Regions from separate parts of the Bradyrhizobium canariense genome, predicted to be linked through region 1. Evidence: predicted binding sites of a transcription regulator. Region 1 holds the regulator's gene; each other region holds the start of a gene.

Region 1 (5,166 bases):
GCCTCGCCTGTCATCACGACGGATCGCCTGCGACGGCAGGGAGCGCTGGCGCTGCGGCGAACGCGCGACGGGTTTGTCGTCGATGCCGTCAAACCAAAAGGTTTCGACCGGCCATGGTCGCCTGCGGTTGCGGGTGACGACGAGGTTGAACCGAGCCTGGTGCATCCCGCCGTTCCGCGCACGATCGATGCGACGCCCTCGGAGGCCGATTTGCAAACGGAGGAGTGAGCTGGCTTCGCAAGGCGCGCCTCCGGACGGGCGCGGCCTCATTGCTCACCGTGTGAGGCATCTTCTCTCAATTCGAACGCGCCGAGGTGAAACTCATCATCGTCTTTCGCGGCCGGCGTCCTGACCAGCGTAAACGCCGCATGCGGGAATTGCTCCCAGACCGCAAGATCTTCCGCCGATACCGTGAGCCAGCCGAATCTAAACATGTAGCGGCCCGGTTCGGCCACCCGTCCAACTTGATGCCACGTGACCTTATCGACGGGCACCCCTGTTCTCCTCCTGAACCTCGTGCCTGAGATCAGCGGGCAGGGCAGAACCTTCACGCTTGATGCCCGCCCTGGAAGGTCCTCCGCCGACACGCATTTCGAAGGCATCGAGTTGTAAAGCGAATGTCGCCAGCGCCAGTTTCAGATTGTTTCGCTCTTCGATCCGTGCGCTGTCCCGACGATCCATGACGCTACTCGTACAGTTCGGTATGACGGTATCTGCTGATGTTCCGTGATCTGGTCGGGCCCCGCCGGCCGCAACCGGCGGGAATATACCGGACCACTTCAACCAATGGAGACCGGCGTTGAGGCGTTCGTGCCGGCAGTGGCGTGCGTGGGCTCGGCAGCCTGATGAACCACCGGCAGCTGCAGCACGGTCACCCGCTGCCCTTCACAGAGCAGCGTCACCAGGACACGGCTTCCGTCCGGGAATTCGATCGCATCATGATGACGATGGGGAAGGTCGGGGTCGACCACGCCGAATTTTCCCACTCTGAAATTGACTGCTTTGGTCCAAATCCATCGGTTGTCGTATTTGACGTTTTCGGCGAACGCCAGTTCGGTCCCCGGAAGCATGCAGACCGCCACCGCGGGCTGACTTTCGGAGGCGAAACCGCGAGTCGAAGTTCCAGGGAATGTCGTGGAGATCAGGGTCTCTCCAACCCTGGCGGGGCGTGTTGCGACAGCGTGCAGGCTATAGTCACACATCGGATTGCTCCTCGTTAGAGATAGCCAACCCGCGCCGCTTAGAGGCGCAGGCCTCTATCAGAGTGGACAGTAGTGTGTGAGTTTTTGCCTGCTTGGAGGCAATTATGCGGCTGCAGCCAACCAACCTGATCACAAATACGTTTATTTGATCGATCGGGCTGCGCCTCGTCTGTTGCGAGGCGACGCAAAGCCCTGCGGTCAAATCACTGAATCGGCGTGACCCCGATACCTCACCTGTCCGCCATTAAACCCAAACCGGTTTCAATCCGGATCAGGTCTAATGACAGGCTTTTGAGGCCAATGCTGGCTCAGTATTTCCGGTAAAGCCCGATCAGCTTGCCCTGAATCTTGACCCGGTTCGGCGGCAGGATGCGGACTTCGTAGGAGGTGTTGGCCGGTTCCAGCGCGATCGACGCGCCGCGGCGGCGGAAGCGTTTTAGCGTTGCTTCTTCTTCGTCGATCAGCGCCACTACGATATCACCGGTCTCGGCGGTTTCGTTGCGCTGGATCAGCGCCATGTCGCCGTCGAGGATGCCGGCGTCCACCATCGAATCGCCGCGCACCTCGAGCGCGTAATGTTCGCCGGAGCCGAGCATATCAGGCGGTACGCTGATGGTGTGGCTGCGGGTCTGCAAGGCTTCGATCGGCGTGCCGGCCGCGATCCGACCCATCACGGGCACGGCGACCGGGTGGTTGCCGTCATCCTCGGAACTGACGGTGCTGCTGCGGACCTTGCCCAGCGTGCCTTCGATGACACTCGGCGTGAAGCCGCGGCGGCTGCCGCCGGCGCCGTTTCCGGAAAGCTCGGGTAGCTTGATGACCTCGATGGCGCGGGCGCGATTGGGCAGGCGGCGAATGAAGCCACGCTCCTCCAGGGCCGTGATGAGGCGGTGGATGCCGGACTTCGAACGCAGATCCAGCGCATCCTTCATCTCGTCGAAGGAGGGCGGTACGCCGGCTTCTTTCAGCCGTTCATTGATGAAACGCAGAAGTTCGTACTGTTTGCGCGTGAGCATCTCGAGCAGTCCCCCGATGGATGGTGTCGTTCGATTCCGAGACATGAACCGGGAGCTCATTGACTCCCATGATAGACATCAGCACTCGAAACAAATCATGAACGGACACTATATGTTCGATATGTGTTCCGCAACCACTTAATTTCCGGTGAACGCGATCAGGCTTCGTCCCGTCGAGGCGATCAACGCGGAAGGCGCAGGATGTCGCAAGCAGCGCCGGCAGCAGCGGCGGGCGCGAACGGCGGACGTATCACAAGTGCCCGTGCCGCAGCGAGATTCCCAAGCAGCGAGCTGTCTTGATGATTGACCGGTGTGGCGATGACAGCGCCGTCGGCGCGCTCCTCGAGGCGGGCGCGCAGATAGTCCTCGCGCACATCGTTGGCGACGACATCGCGCCCCAGCCGTGCGGTTTCGATGACGTGATGGATGGTCGAACGGCCAGACAGACTGCGAATCAACGGCACCAGGAACAGGAATGCGCACACATAAGAGGACACGGGATTGCCGGGCAGGCCGATCACCCGCATGGCGCCGAGCCGTCCGTGCATCATCGGTTTGCCCGGGCGCATCGCAATCCGCCAGAACGCCATTGTGACGCCCTCGGCCTCCAGCGATTGCTTGACCAGGTCGTGGTCGCCGACCGAGGCGCCGCCGGTCGTAATGAGGATGTCAGCGCCGCTATCGCGGGCGCGGCGGATGCCGTGTGTGGTGGCCTCGACCGTGTCGGCGGCAATGCCGAGATCGATGGTCTCGGCCCCCTCCGCACGGGCCAGCGCGCGCAGCGCATAGCCGTTGGAATAGACGATCTGCCCGGGCCCGGGTTGCGATCCCGGCATCACCAGTTCGTCGCCGGTGGCCAGCACCGCCACCTTCGGCCGGTGGCGGACGGCGAGTTCAGGGTAGTTCATGCCGGCGGCCAGCGAGAGATCGCGGTCGGTGAGGCGCGATCCGCCCTTGAGCAGCACGTCGCCTTGGTTGAAGTCGACACCGGCCGGGCGAATATGCCGTCCGGGGGCCGTCGCCTCGGAGATGGTGATACGCGCGCCATCCACCTTGGTGTCTTCCTGGATGACGATGGCGTCCGTGCCTTCGGGAATCACGCCGCCGGTGAAGATCCTGACCGCTTCGCCCGGTCGAACCGCGCGATCGAAAGGCCGTCCCGCCGCCACCTCGCCGATCACGTTGAACCGCGCGCCCACCTCGGAGGCGTCGGCTGATCGCACCGCGTAACCGTCCATCGCCGACATCGCCTGCGGCGGCTGGGTGCGCAACGCCGCAAGGTCGCGCGCGAGCACGCGGTGGTGGGCCGCATCCAGTGCGACCATTTCCTCAGGCAATGCCTCGGCGCCTGCGAGAATCGCAGACAGCGCATCGGCAACCGGCATCAACGCCACGGCAAGACTCCCAAATCCAAAACCTTCAAACCCGGATACTTCAAATACCGAGCGCGGTCAGCGCGCGCGCCACGTCGTCGGACGATGTCACGTGGACCGCGGTCAAACCCCGCGACCGCGCACCTTCGATGTTCTCGGCGAGATCATCGAAGAAAACGATACGCTCCGCCGGCAGGCCGATCGCCTTCACCACGTGATCATAGGCGGCTGCGTCGGGTTTCCGAAGCCCGATTGTGGAGGACAGAAAGATTTCGCGGAAATGGCCGAGCACGCCGGCAAAGGCTTTGGAGAAATGTTCGACGTGCGGCCGGTTGGTGTTGGAGAAGGCGTAGAGCGGCAGGCGCTTGGCTGCGCGCGCAAGCAGCGGAGCCATGCCGGGCATTTCGCCCGCAAAGATCGCGTTCCAGCCCTCGAGGAACTGGGCATCGGAGAGGCCGATGCCCAGTGAAGCGCGCAGGCTCGCGAAGAATTCAGCGTCGGCGATCTGCCCGGTCTCGTGGCGCCTATAGATGTCGTCGTGCGCAAATCGGCCCAGCAGATGCGCCGGCTCGCAGCCGGCATGCCCGGCCCAGCACGCCAGCGCCTTGTCGAAGTCGATATCGAGGACAACGCGGCCGAGATCGAACAACAACGCGTCGGCTGAGCCGGGAGCGAGCAGGGGTGAAGCCATCGCCGATAGCACCGCCCTCAATACCGGTAGGGATCGATCTCCAGCAGCGGAAAGGCGCTGAAGACATGCGGCAGATGGGTCGGCGCGGCCGCATGCAGATAGGAGTTGTCGAGCTCGGCGAAATTTTTGACGCCGAGCAGTCCGAGGCACCGGATCACCTCGTCTTCGAGCAGCTCCAGCATCCGCAGCACACCGGCTTCGCCACCGGCCGCCAGAGCCCAGCATTGCAGGCGGCCGATGCCGACGAGATCGGCGCCCATGACGATCGCCTTGACGATATCGGTGCCGCGGCAGAACGAGCCGTCGATCATGATCTTGGCGCGGCCGCCAACGGCGGCGACGATTTCCGGCAGCACGTGCATCGAGCCGCGGCCGTGATCGAGCTGACGTCCGCCATGGTTCGACACATAGATCCACTCGACCCCGTGATCGACCGCGATCTGCGCATCTTCCGCGGTCGCGACGCCCTTGATGACGAGCGGAATCTTGAACTTGTCCTTGATCAGTTTCACGGTGCGCCATTCCAGCCCCTTCTGGAAGTCGCCGCCGGTGGCGCGCAAGCGGCTGGCGCGAACATACCGCTTGGCGATATCGCGTTCGCGCCGGCTGTAATGCGCGGTGTCGACGGTCAGGCAGAAGGCGCTATATCCGTTCGAGACCGCGCGACTGACGCAGTCTTCGACGAAGGCGTCGTCGCCGCGAACATAAAGCTGATACATGCGCAAGGCGTCAGGCGCGGCCTCTGCGACCTTTTCCAGACCGGGCTCGGAAACCGAGCTCAGCATGTGTCCCGCGCCGAACGTGCCGGCTGCCCGCGCAACGCTTGCAGCCGAGCCCGTGGGATCGAAGATTTCGAGCGCGCCGACCGGCGCCAGCACGACCGG
Region 2 (5,166 bases), 790 kb from region 1:
AGCGGATGGCGCCGCTGATCATAGGTCGGCCCGACCAGAAAGGGTCGACTGGACGCGACAACCGGATGTTCGTGGAGGGCGTGCTGTGGATCGTGCGTACGGGCTCTCCCTGGCGTGATCTTCCGGAGACGTTCGGGGATTGGAACAGCGTATTCCGGCGCTTCAGTCGATGGAGCATCAAGGGTGTTTGGTGGCGGATCTTCGAGGCGATGTCCGATGATCCGGACTTCGAATATCTGGTCATGGACTCCACCATCGTTCGGGCGCATCAGCACGCGGCCGGGGCGAAAAAAGGGGGTCTGAAGATCAGGCGCTCGGCCGCTCGCGCGGTGGCCTGAGCACCAAGATACATATGGCCGTTCGCGGCTTGGGATGTCCCGTGCGGTTCACGCTTACCGCGGGTCAGAAGGGCGATGCACCGCAAGCCGCCGCATTGATCGAGGGATTACCCGCCGAGGTCGTCATGGCCGATGCGGCCTATGATGCCGATCACTTGCGCCAAGCCATCGCCGCCAAGGGGGCGCTCGCTGTCATCCCCAACAACCCGTCACGTGCGCTCAAATATCCGCTCGACAAGCATCTCTATGCCCAGCGCCATCTCGTGGAATGCTGCTTCTCAAAACTCAAACAGTTCCGCCGCGTCGCAACACGCTTCGAGAAAACGGCACGAAATTATCGGGCCGTCGTTACTCTCGCCGCCATTGCCCTATGGCTGCGGTAAATGTCCACACCACCTAGCGGGATGCTGTCCCGATGGGATGCGCGCAAAAAAGCCGCCGCTGAATGACCAGCGACGGCCTGTTCGATGAACTTCCCAGAGCGCGCGTGTTTATTTCAGCGAGCTGTTGATCGACGAGAACTGGGTGTTGAGATTGGAGCCGATCCCGTTAACGACCGCGATAATGGCGAGTGCGATACCGGCTGCGATCAGTCCGTATTCGATGGCGGTTGCCCCGGATTCATCGGACAAGAACTTAAGGAAAGTGCGCTTCAAGCTTGCCTCCTTGCGGTGATGCCAAAACTGACTTGCCCCGTAAATGTACGGTACATGATCTAAGGTTGAGTAAACCTCATTGCCTCAATTTGAAGATCGAAATCGATTCAAATTTTCGATAATGCGGGAGTCGGTATCGGCGTCCGCGCCGCAAAACCGAGGTTGAATGTTCGAGTACACGACCAAAGAGAAGCTCAAAATAACCGCCGGGGCGGTGGCTGCTCTGGTCGTCGTAGGATGGGCTGTCGTGCTGGCGATCGTGTTTCTATCGGTGCGATAAAAAAGGCCGCCAGTTGCGGCGGCCCCATGGAAAGTGCCATTGCGCTGCACCACGCCGCCAAGCTGAATAATGCTTGGCGGCGAGGCACTCGAACTGGAAATTGCAATCCTCCAGCATGACCAGATACGTCCTCGTCCGGCCAGGGTTTCATAGGAGTAGGGGGCAGCTGCTCGCCGGATTCAGGCCATTGGCGGATTCGAAACAGGCCCCCTGAAATGCACAACGCCACCAAGCTGAATGATGCCTGGTGGCGTTGGTTTAGATCCGGACAGCGCAATCCCCCGGTCGCTATTGGTCTGTGCAGGTCGCGCCAAGGTTCAAAGAAAAAGCCCGCCCGATGGAGACCAAAGGGCGGGGCAAGTTTATTTGGTTGGCAAGCGTAGAAACTGGCACCGCAGACGGCGCCAAGGCCCCAACCATACTATGCCGCCGTGCCGGCCGTGCCGGGAACGATTGTCGCCGCAAACGGCACAACTTCCCAAATCCGGCCCTGATTTCTTCCCGGGCTCGGCCGCTTCTATTGGACGCTGCGATACCGGCCGAAACGGTCACGCCCAGCTTCAAAGCCGGCCATAAACGAAAAGCCCGGCTTTGAGGGCCGGGCTGATCGTAAATATAATCGCAAATATAATCGTAAGTATTTTTTAACGTCAGTGAATGTGGACAGTTAAAAGGAAGTAACCGGCGGCGTCTGTCCACTATGTAACACTGGAACTTGCACCTTCAACTGAGGCGGCCCGGCTGCGTTCCCCCCGTCGGTCACGCGCCGGGCCTAACCGGTCGTGGAGATTTTGCGTCTGATCCAACCGGCTAAATTAATTTATGAAGTTCATGTGTTAAAGATTGGGCTTACGCGCTCTGATTTCACGGCAGCACCAGGCTGCGCTGTATAGTCAGAAAAAATCCCCACTCTCGGGGGCGGGAGCGGGGATAGTTTGAGAAACCACGACGAATGTCACGCCGCCGTGGCGGGTTTTTTCTACCTGAGAGTTTTGACAGTAGGATATCGGGCCTAGTCGAATATTTTTTCGGGCTGGACGGTCCAAAACCAGAAGGCACCGTCGATTTAATCCGGGATGGAAGGGACCATACCTGGTACCGGCCGGGGCGCCGACTGAGGCGGCCTTAGCATTCTTCTGAAACGATATTGTTACAAACGTAGCAACGGAAAACCCTAACCGCGGCGTGCAGTGCGACGGCCGGAAGATCTCCCAACAAGGTCAACTCCCAATCGCATTTTTCGCAGCGCCGAACGGGCGAATCATTTTGTCGGTCGCTAAGGCGAGTCCGCGTCGATGGATGCCAATTGCCGCCACCTCGGTGATCGCGGCACGATGTCATGTCCGGTGAACGACTGATGGTCCGTATTGATCACTTCATCCAAAATAGGCCACTGCGAAAATCAAATCAGGGTGCTGCAATCAGAAGCAGGCCAACACTGAGAGGCCGCAAACACCATTTTCGGTCGGCGAGCGGGAGTGGCTTCGTGGCCCGCGTTCGAAAGATGTCAGCTATCGTCTAGTTGTGGCGGGTAATCTGGGTCCGAAGGAAATCGGCAAATTCATTAGGCTGCTTAAGGCCCAACAATCAGTCTTGTCGGATGACGATGATGATGGCGCTGAATAAAAAGGGCGCCAACTGAGGCGGCTTTACTTTCTTGGTAAGAGTCCCAGGACCATCCACTGGACAGGAAAGAGCGGGAAGAGCAGAGCGCCAAAAAGAAACCAGGCGCGTTCTGAACGCCCCCTCTCTGCCGCGTATTTTGCGGTGAAGCGACCGGACAGAAACGCCACGGCCAGAACGGGGATCGTGATGAAAACGATCAAGGGCAGCATGGCGGCTCCTCCAGATTCTTTTCGAGGCAGTGCTTGGGGTACATATGCGACCAGCCACGAAAATTCAAATTAGGCCAATGCCAAAATCAAACTAGGCCACTAGGAATTAAAACAGGCCAGCACCTTACTGCTCTTGCTCGGCATGACTGGCGTAGAGATACCTCACTTAGTCACGCATTGAACAATACAGAAACATCTTGAAATAATTCAAACTGAACCACTTTATAGGCCGGCACCCGTCGGTTGATGGTTGGCCATTTCTGAGAATCCGAATTAGGCCACTGCCAAATTCAAACTAGGCCACTAGGAATTAAAACAGGCCAGTACCCACTTCGACAAAAGAACATATTGCGAACATAGAACAAACGTGGTACAAGGTTCCATAAGCTGATCACTTGCTCAATTCTCGCCGCCCGTTTGTCCCGCTAGCGAATCCCCGCCATAAGGAGCACCACCTATGTCCGCCACTGCCCTGCGTATCGTCGAAGGATCCTCCATGGATAAGTCCAAAGCCTTGTCTGCCGCGCTTTCCCAGATCGAGCGTCAGTTCGGCAAGGGCTCGGTGATGAAGCTGGGCAAGAACGACCGTTCGATGGATATCGAGACCATTTCCTCGGGTTCGCTGGGATTGGATATCGCGCTCGGTGTCGGCGGATTGCCGCGGGGGCGGGTGGTTGAAATTTACGGGCCGGAATCCTCCGGCAAGACCACGCTGGCGCTGCATACGGTGGCGGAAGGCCAGAAGAAGGGCGGCATCTGCGCCTTCATCGATGCCGAACATGCGCTCGATCCAGTCTATGCCAGGAAGCTCGGCGTCAACATCGATGAGCTCCTGATCTCGCAGCCCGACACCGGCGAGCAGGCGCTGGAAATTTGCGACACGCTGGTGCGCTCCGGTGCGGTCGACGTGCTGGTGGTGGACTCGGTGGCGGCGCTGGTGCCGCGCGCCGAACTCGAAGGCGAGATGGGCGATGCGCTGCCCGGCCTGCAGGCGCGGCTGATGAGCCAGGCGCTGCGCAAGCTCACCGCCTCGATCAACAAATCCAACACCATGGTGATCTTCATCAACCAGATCCGGATGAAGATCGGTGTGATGTACGGCTCGCCGGAAACCACTACCGGCGGCAACGCGCTGAAATTCTATGCCTCCGTTCGTCTCGACATCCGCCGCATCGGCGCGATCAAGGAGCGCGACGAGGTGGTCGGCAACCAGACCCGCGTCAAGGTGGTGAAGAACAAGCTGGCGCCGCCGTTCAAGCAGGTCGAATTCGACATCATGTATGGCGAGGGTGTCTCCAAGATGGGCGAGATCCTCGATCTCGGCGTCAAGGCCGGCATCGTCGAGAAGTCCGGCGCCTGGTTCTCCTATGATAGCCAGCGCCTGGGGCAGGGCCGCGAGAACTCGAAGGCATTCCTCAAGGCCAACCCCGACATGACCGCCAAGATCGAAGCGGCAATCCGCCAGAACTCTGGCCTGATCGCCGAACAGATCCTGGCCGGTTCGCCCGAGCGCGACGCCGACGGCGAAGAGCCGGAGGCTGCGGAGGATTGAGTTTTTGCAAACTTGGGTCGCGTGACCGAAGTTTCGACAGACGCGGGCGCTGAGGACGTTGAGTTGCCGACGTTTTCGGTGCCCGTTTTGTTTCTGTGAATAGCTTTTGGTGAGAGCATGAAGCCTCTGGTCCTGACCGGCTGGCCGATCCCTGGCTTCATTGAAGCGGACCTCGGCGATCTCGCGGTTAATTTTTTCTTTCGCTTCGTGTGGGGACAGTTGCCGTCTCCAGACGAACTTGCAGCTTATTTTGGCCCTCGGACGCCCGACCACGGCCCCAGCCACGGCTACCACTGGTCAGACTTTGCGAGTCGCTGGGAACGGAGCAAAAACGAAGGTCTGCGGGATCTCAGCTTGGCCGAATTTTGCCAGCAATACGAGACCGTCGAACTCTGGTTCGACACGCGTCCGAACGCTCAATTGCAACTGATCTGGCTGCTCGATGACTTCCGTTCCAATCCCGAGACCGTGGCCAGGTTGAAATTGCGTCTGCTACCCAGCGATA
Region 3 (5,166 bases), 2.8 Mb from region 1:
GACTTCAGGCTGGTAGGCCCGCGGACGGCCGCGGCGCTTGGGCGCGTCCGGGGCATCGATCGTCGCGGCCGGCGACATCTTTTTAGTTTTTTGTACCATTTCGCAATAAATCCCTTGACCCGATTTATATTATGCGGAATGGTATAAAAATCAACCCTGGCTCGAATTTCTGAATTGGCGCGCGACGCAAAGCCGGATTTCGCTTTTTCCGATCGCGCACTGCCCGAGCCAAACCGCCAAGGAGGCACACATGGACCTGTATTTTTCCCCGCTCGCCTGCTCGATGGCGACCCGCATTGCGCTGTATGAAGCCGGCGCCGAGGCCAGATATCTTGAGGTCGATCCGAAAACCAAAATCGTGCAGAACGACGGTTCGGATTTTCGCGAGGTGAACCCGCTCGGCCTGGTGCCGACGCTGCGCACCGATGACGGGCTGGTGCTCACCGAAAATGCCGCGATCCTGCAATATGTCGCGGATCATTTTCCTCAAGCCGGCATCGCCACCGGACCCGGCATGGAACGCAGCCGGCTGCATCAGTGGCTGTGCTTCATCGGCACCGAGCTGCACAAGGGATTATTCGTGCCGGTGCTCGACAAGAAGGCACCGCCAGAAGTGAAATCCTATGTGCTCGGCAGGAACCTGTCGCGGCTCGACTATCTCGAGAACTACCTCAAAGGCCGTGAATTCCTGCTCGACCATTTCAGCGTCGCTGATGCTTACCTCGTGACCGTCATCAACTGGACCATGGCGACGCCGCCGATCGAGCTTGCGAAATGGCCTGTCGTAAAAGCCTATTACGAGCGCCTGCGCGCACGCCCCAGCATCGCCAGGGCGATCGGCGAGGAGTTCGAACTGTATAAGGCCGAGCTCGCCCGCCACAAGGCGGCGGCTTAGGCCTAAGCGGAGGATTTCGCGAGCGGCTTGCTTTCTTCTCCCCCTCCCCCTTGCGGGGAGGGGTCGGGGGTGGGCGTTAACGGGTGATATCTCGCTTGTGGCTACCGCCCTCCCCCGCAAGGGGGAGGGAGCCCGCGTCTCATCTCAAATTCAAAACGGGCTCTCGCCCAGCCCCGGCACGTTCGCCGGCCTTGGGCCTGGCGCGGGCCAGTGAAAGCGGCGATCTTTTTCAGCAATCTCGATGTCGTTGATGCTGGCTTCGCGCCGGCGCATCAGGCCGTGCTCGTCAAACTCCCATTGCTCATTGCCGTAGGAGCGATGCCACTGCCCAGCGGCGTCGTGCCATTCGTACTGAAAGCGCACCGCGATGTGATTGCCGTCGAACGCCCAGAGATCCTTGATCAGGCGATAGTCTTTTTCCTTCTCCCATTTGCGGGTGAGGAAGGCGACGATTGCGGCGCGGCCCTGGAAAAACTCCGAGCGATTGCGCCAGCGGCTATCCTCAGTATAGGCCAGCGCCACGCGCTCGGGATCGCACGAGTTCCAGGCATCTTCGGCCATGCGGGCTTTCTGGGCGGCGGTCTCTCTGGTGAACGGCGGAAGCGGCGGACGCGACATGGTGACCTCCGGATTTTGATAATCTACCGCGAGTGTATCGCCGTGGTGCGGCGAGTCGAGGGCATCCCGCCTATCGGCCGATAACTATAGCGTTTCAAGCGAAGTGGGCACCGGTTCGCGTGAAGAAAACGCGTCAAACAAAAGCCTAGATCAGATCGGCCTTCATCAGCAGCCGCAGCGATTTCGGTATCGGCTGCGCCCTCCCCTCGCTGATAAAGGCGACGCGCACCTGCGCTTTGACCAGCACGTTGTCGCCGCGCCGGACCTCCTGCGCGAGCGTGATCGAGGCCCCCTTCACCGCGATCGGCCATGTCACGATCTCGAGCACGTCGTCCATGCGCGCGGGCTTCAGATAATCGATCTGCATCGAGCGCACCACGAAGGCGAAGCCCGGTGTCTCCTCCTGCGCCTCGGCAAACAGCGTGTGCTGATCCGCGCCCATCAACCGCAGATGATTGGTACGTCCACGCTCCATGAAACGCAGATAATTGGCGTGGTAGACGATGCCGGAAAACACTGGTTTGACGATATCGCAACAGAATAAAAACGACCTGATTTCACTGGGGCGCTGGAAGGCCATAGCATGAACGAGGGGTAGATTTAACTTTGCCCTTCCATGGCGAGTCGCAGGGACTTTGGGATGCGCCGTGCTTTTTCGCCTGAGATAGCCGTAGTTCCTCCGATTCGTCGTTCGCGGCTCGGCCTCTCGGTTTCTGTGAGTTCATCTGCGACGGCCCCGTTTGCCGCAGGGGCGAGTGGTGGATTTCCAGCAGAAACTGGCAGCGAAGCGAACTTCTGGACGGGATGGCTGGCCCCGGCCCTTGAAATGTTCACCCTGCGTTCCCACTACTAAGTGCTGCATTCATAAGGTGGGGACACGGAATGAGGCAGCTTGAAGTCGAGAATCAACTTCGCGACGTAGTCAGCCGCATCATCGTTCAAGTCGAGTTGGCGACCTCCCAGGGTCGAACCGACATCAACTTGGCGCTGGAGGACGCGTTCATCCCCATCCTGAAGTCAGTATATAACCTCCCGCATCTCACCAATCTGAACCGGAAGCAGAAAAACTTCCCCGGCATCGATCTCGGCGACGATCACGATCGGGTGGCATTCCAGATCACTTCGACGACCACGCTGGAAAAGGTGAAGTTCACAGTTCAGCAGTTCATGGACCGCGCCTACTACAACACGTTCGACGAACTGTTCATCCTCATGCTCGGGAAGAAGCAGTCGTCCTACAGCCAGGCATCGGTGAATGGGCTGCTTACTGACCAGTTCGCCTTCAACTGCAAGAAGCACATCATCGACCTCGGTGACATTCTCGGTCAGGTGACCGCTCTGCGGCTCGCGGCGCAGGAGCGAGTGCTGTCAGAGTTCAAGCGCATCCTGGGCGAAGTCGACGCGTACATCAGCTTCAGTTCGGAGAGCATTGCGGCACCGACGGCCATCACGTCCAACCTACAGATGATCAAGCTCCCCGAAGCGGTTTACGTGGCCGAGCTGACCATCGACGACAAGAAGGTGATCGCGCAGGGGAAGGCGAAGCTCAACTACGGGGGAAAGGCGCGGAGCAGGAAATCGGTCGTCAAGATGGCGCTACTACTGAATGACGTGGAGACAGATGCGTGGGTCTGCCACGACAACAAGCTCTTCTCGTTCCACGACATAGAACAGTGCGGCCTGATCAGCGTGGTGGACGCGGGCTCGGTGGAGCGGCTGAACGTATCCGACTTGGCCGAGTCCCCCGAATTGGACAACGTGAACATCCTGAAGCAGCTTCTCTCGGCCGAAACGCGGGAGCAGTTGAAGCAGCGCCACGTGCGCATGCACAACAAGGACGGGTTCTTCTTCTTCGGACCGACCGAGGAGGGACAGCTTGAGCGGAGGGAGACTTGGATCGGGAAAAGGACCGCGATCCGCCGCGTGTTCGAGGTCAAGTACCAGCGCAAGGATCCGTCCAAGGTCGCGCACCAGAAGCATTTCTCGTTCGACCTGACGTTCACGAAGCTGGGGGACGACTGGTATGCGCAGATCGTGCCGAGTTGGTACTATTCTTATGACGGCTACCGCCAATCGCGCTGGCACGATGAACTGTTGTCGGCGCAGAAGCGTCTTGAGCACAATGCAACCGTCCGAAACATGGTTCGTTTCGTGGCCTATTTCCTGTCCGGCGCCAGCAAGAACGAGGACGAGGACCACGGGCTGCGCTTCCTATCCCTCGTTGAATTCAACGTGCAGGACGCCGACGAGGCAGAGCCAGTAGGTGACGACGATGAAGACGATACCAAAGTGGCGGGAGGAACGGCGGCATGAAACTCACGACGCTACCTGAACCGCTGCTCGAATTCGGTACCGGCACGCACGTCTGCCCCCGAACGGGAATCGAGCACTTGGGCGTCTACGACAAGCGAGACGAGTTGCGTCGAACCGAACTGCGGATCGGCGTGGTCGGACGCGGAGAAGGAATCGACCTCTTGGACGATTGGCTCGAGAGGTGCCGGGATGGAATTGAGCGCAAGGAGGGGTCCAAGCTGCTGAACCTGTTTCGGGGCTTCGGCGGCATCAATCAGGACTACGGATTCCTGACGAGGATCATCAACTCTCCGCAGTACACCCGCACCATCAAGAAGTCGGATATCTCGGCAGTAGTTAAGCTCGCGTCCCGGGCGGAGCGAGTGGAGAAGGCCGTTGAACTCTACTACGAGCAGATTCGCTTCCTCGCCGAGAACAGATCGGTGGACGTGATCGTCTGCGTGATGCCGAACGAAATGTTCGACTCCATCACGACGACCTCGGAGAGCGACGACGATAATTCGGGGGATAGCGAGCTTGAGCACAACTTCAGACGCATCCTGAAGGCCAAGAGCATGCACCTCGGCACCCCGCTGCAATTGGTGCGCGAGAAGACCATCCTCATTACCAAGCAGGCGGGAGATCAGCAGGACCCAGCCACGAAAGCATGGAACTTCGTCACGGCGCTCTACTACAAGGGCAACAAGACAATTCCTTGGCGGCTCGTCGAGGACACGGCGAAGCTCCGGTCGTGCTACATCGGCATCGGTTTCTACAAGAGCCGCGACGGAGAGACGGTATCGTCGAGCTTGGCGCAGGTCTTCGACGAGTTCGGCCACGGGATCATTCTTCGCGGTACGCCAGTGTCGATCGACAAGAAGAACCGTCACGCGTACCTGAGCGAGGATCAGGCCTACGAGTTGCTGCGCGACGCGCTGGACGAGTATGACCGAGCGCTTGAGCACATGCCGGCTCGGATCGTGATCCACAAGTCGAGCCAATTCCGCGAGAGCGAGCGCAAGGGTTTTCTCAGGGCGCTCGACGAGAAGGGCATCCGGGCGAAGGACTTCGTCGCGATAACGGACACGGATATCAGGCTGTTCGGTAACAAAGATTATCCGCCAAAGCGCGGGACGCTGATGACAATTTCTGAAACTGAGGGAGTGCTCTACACTCGAGGTACCGTCGACTTCTACAAGACATATCCCGGCATGTATGTCCCGGCCCCGCTAAAGATCACGGCGTACGAGCAAGATTCCTCCCTTGAGAGCCTTTGCGATGAGATACTGGGACTGACCAAGATGAACTGGAACAACACTCAGATGGATGGTCGTCTGCCCATCACACTGGAATGCGCGCGG

The links. Region 1 encodes LexA, which represses DNA repair genes until DNA is damaged. Its sites were predicted from a motif close to TGTTCNNNNTGTGTTCNG; they were not measured.
Region 2: a site for LexA is predicted at 3,449-3,466, ahead of recA (recombinase RecA). Genes of this name have one in related genera too.
Region 3: a site for LexA is predicted at 2,341-2,358, ahead of BLV09_RS29235 (SMEK domain-containing protein). Genes of this name have one in related genera too.

What each region holds. Positions count from the first base shown of each region.
Region 1 is NZ_LT629750.1:1,108,066-1,113,231, forward strand. It holds gene BLV09_RS05515 (ComEC/Rec2 family competence protein) at 1-228, shown strand, start outside; gene BLV09_RS05520 (hypothetical protein) at 267-494, opposite strand; gene BLV09_RS36990 (hypothetical protein) at 481-681, opposite strand; gene BLV09_RS05525 (hypothetical protein) at 780-1,202, opposite strand; gene lexA (transcriptional repressor LexA) at 1,511-2,218, opposite strand; gene BLV09_RS05535 (molybdopterin molybdotransferase MoeA) at 2,401-3,612, opposite strand; gene BLV09_RS05540 (HAD family hydrolase) at 3,653-4,282, opposite strand; gene BLV09_RS05545 (alpha-hydroxy acid oxidase) at 4,300-5,166, opposite strand, start outside.
Region 2 is NZ_LT629750.1:316,805-321,970, forward strand. It holds partial or broken gene BLV09_RS01465 (IS5 family transposase) at 6-721, shown strand; gene BLV09_RS01470 (Flp family type IVb pilin) at 830-994, opposite strand; gene BLV09_RS01475 (hypothetical protein) at 2,924-3,109, opposite strand; gene recA (recombinase RecA) at 3,567-4,661, shown strand; gene BLV09_RS01485 (hypothetical protein) at 4,779-5,166, shown strand, end outside.
Region 3 is NZ_LT629750.1:6,181,340-6,186,505, reverse strand. It holds gene BLV09_RS29255 (TetR/AcrR family transcriptional regulator) at 1-99, opposite strand, end outside; gene BLV09_RS29250 (glutathione binding-like protein) at 251-895, shown strand; gene BLV09_RS29245 (DUF1348 family protein) at 1,046-1,513, opposite strand; gene BLV09_RS29240 (YbgC/FadM family acyl-CoA thioesterase) at 1,659-2,093, opposite strand; gene BLV09_RS29235 (SMEK domain-containing protein) at 2,396-3,826, shown strand; gene BLV09_RS29230 (argonaute/piwi family protein) at 3,823-5,166, shown strand, end outside.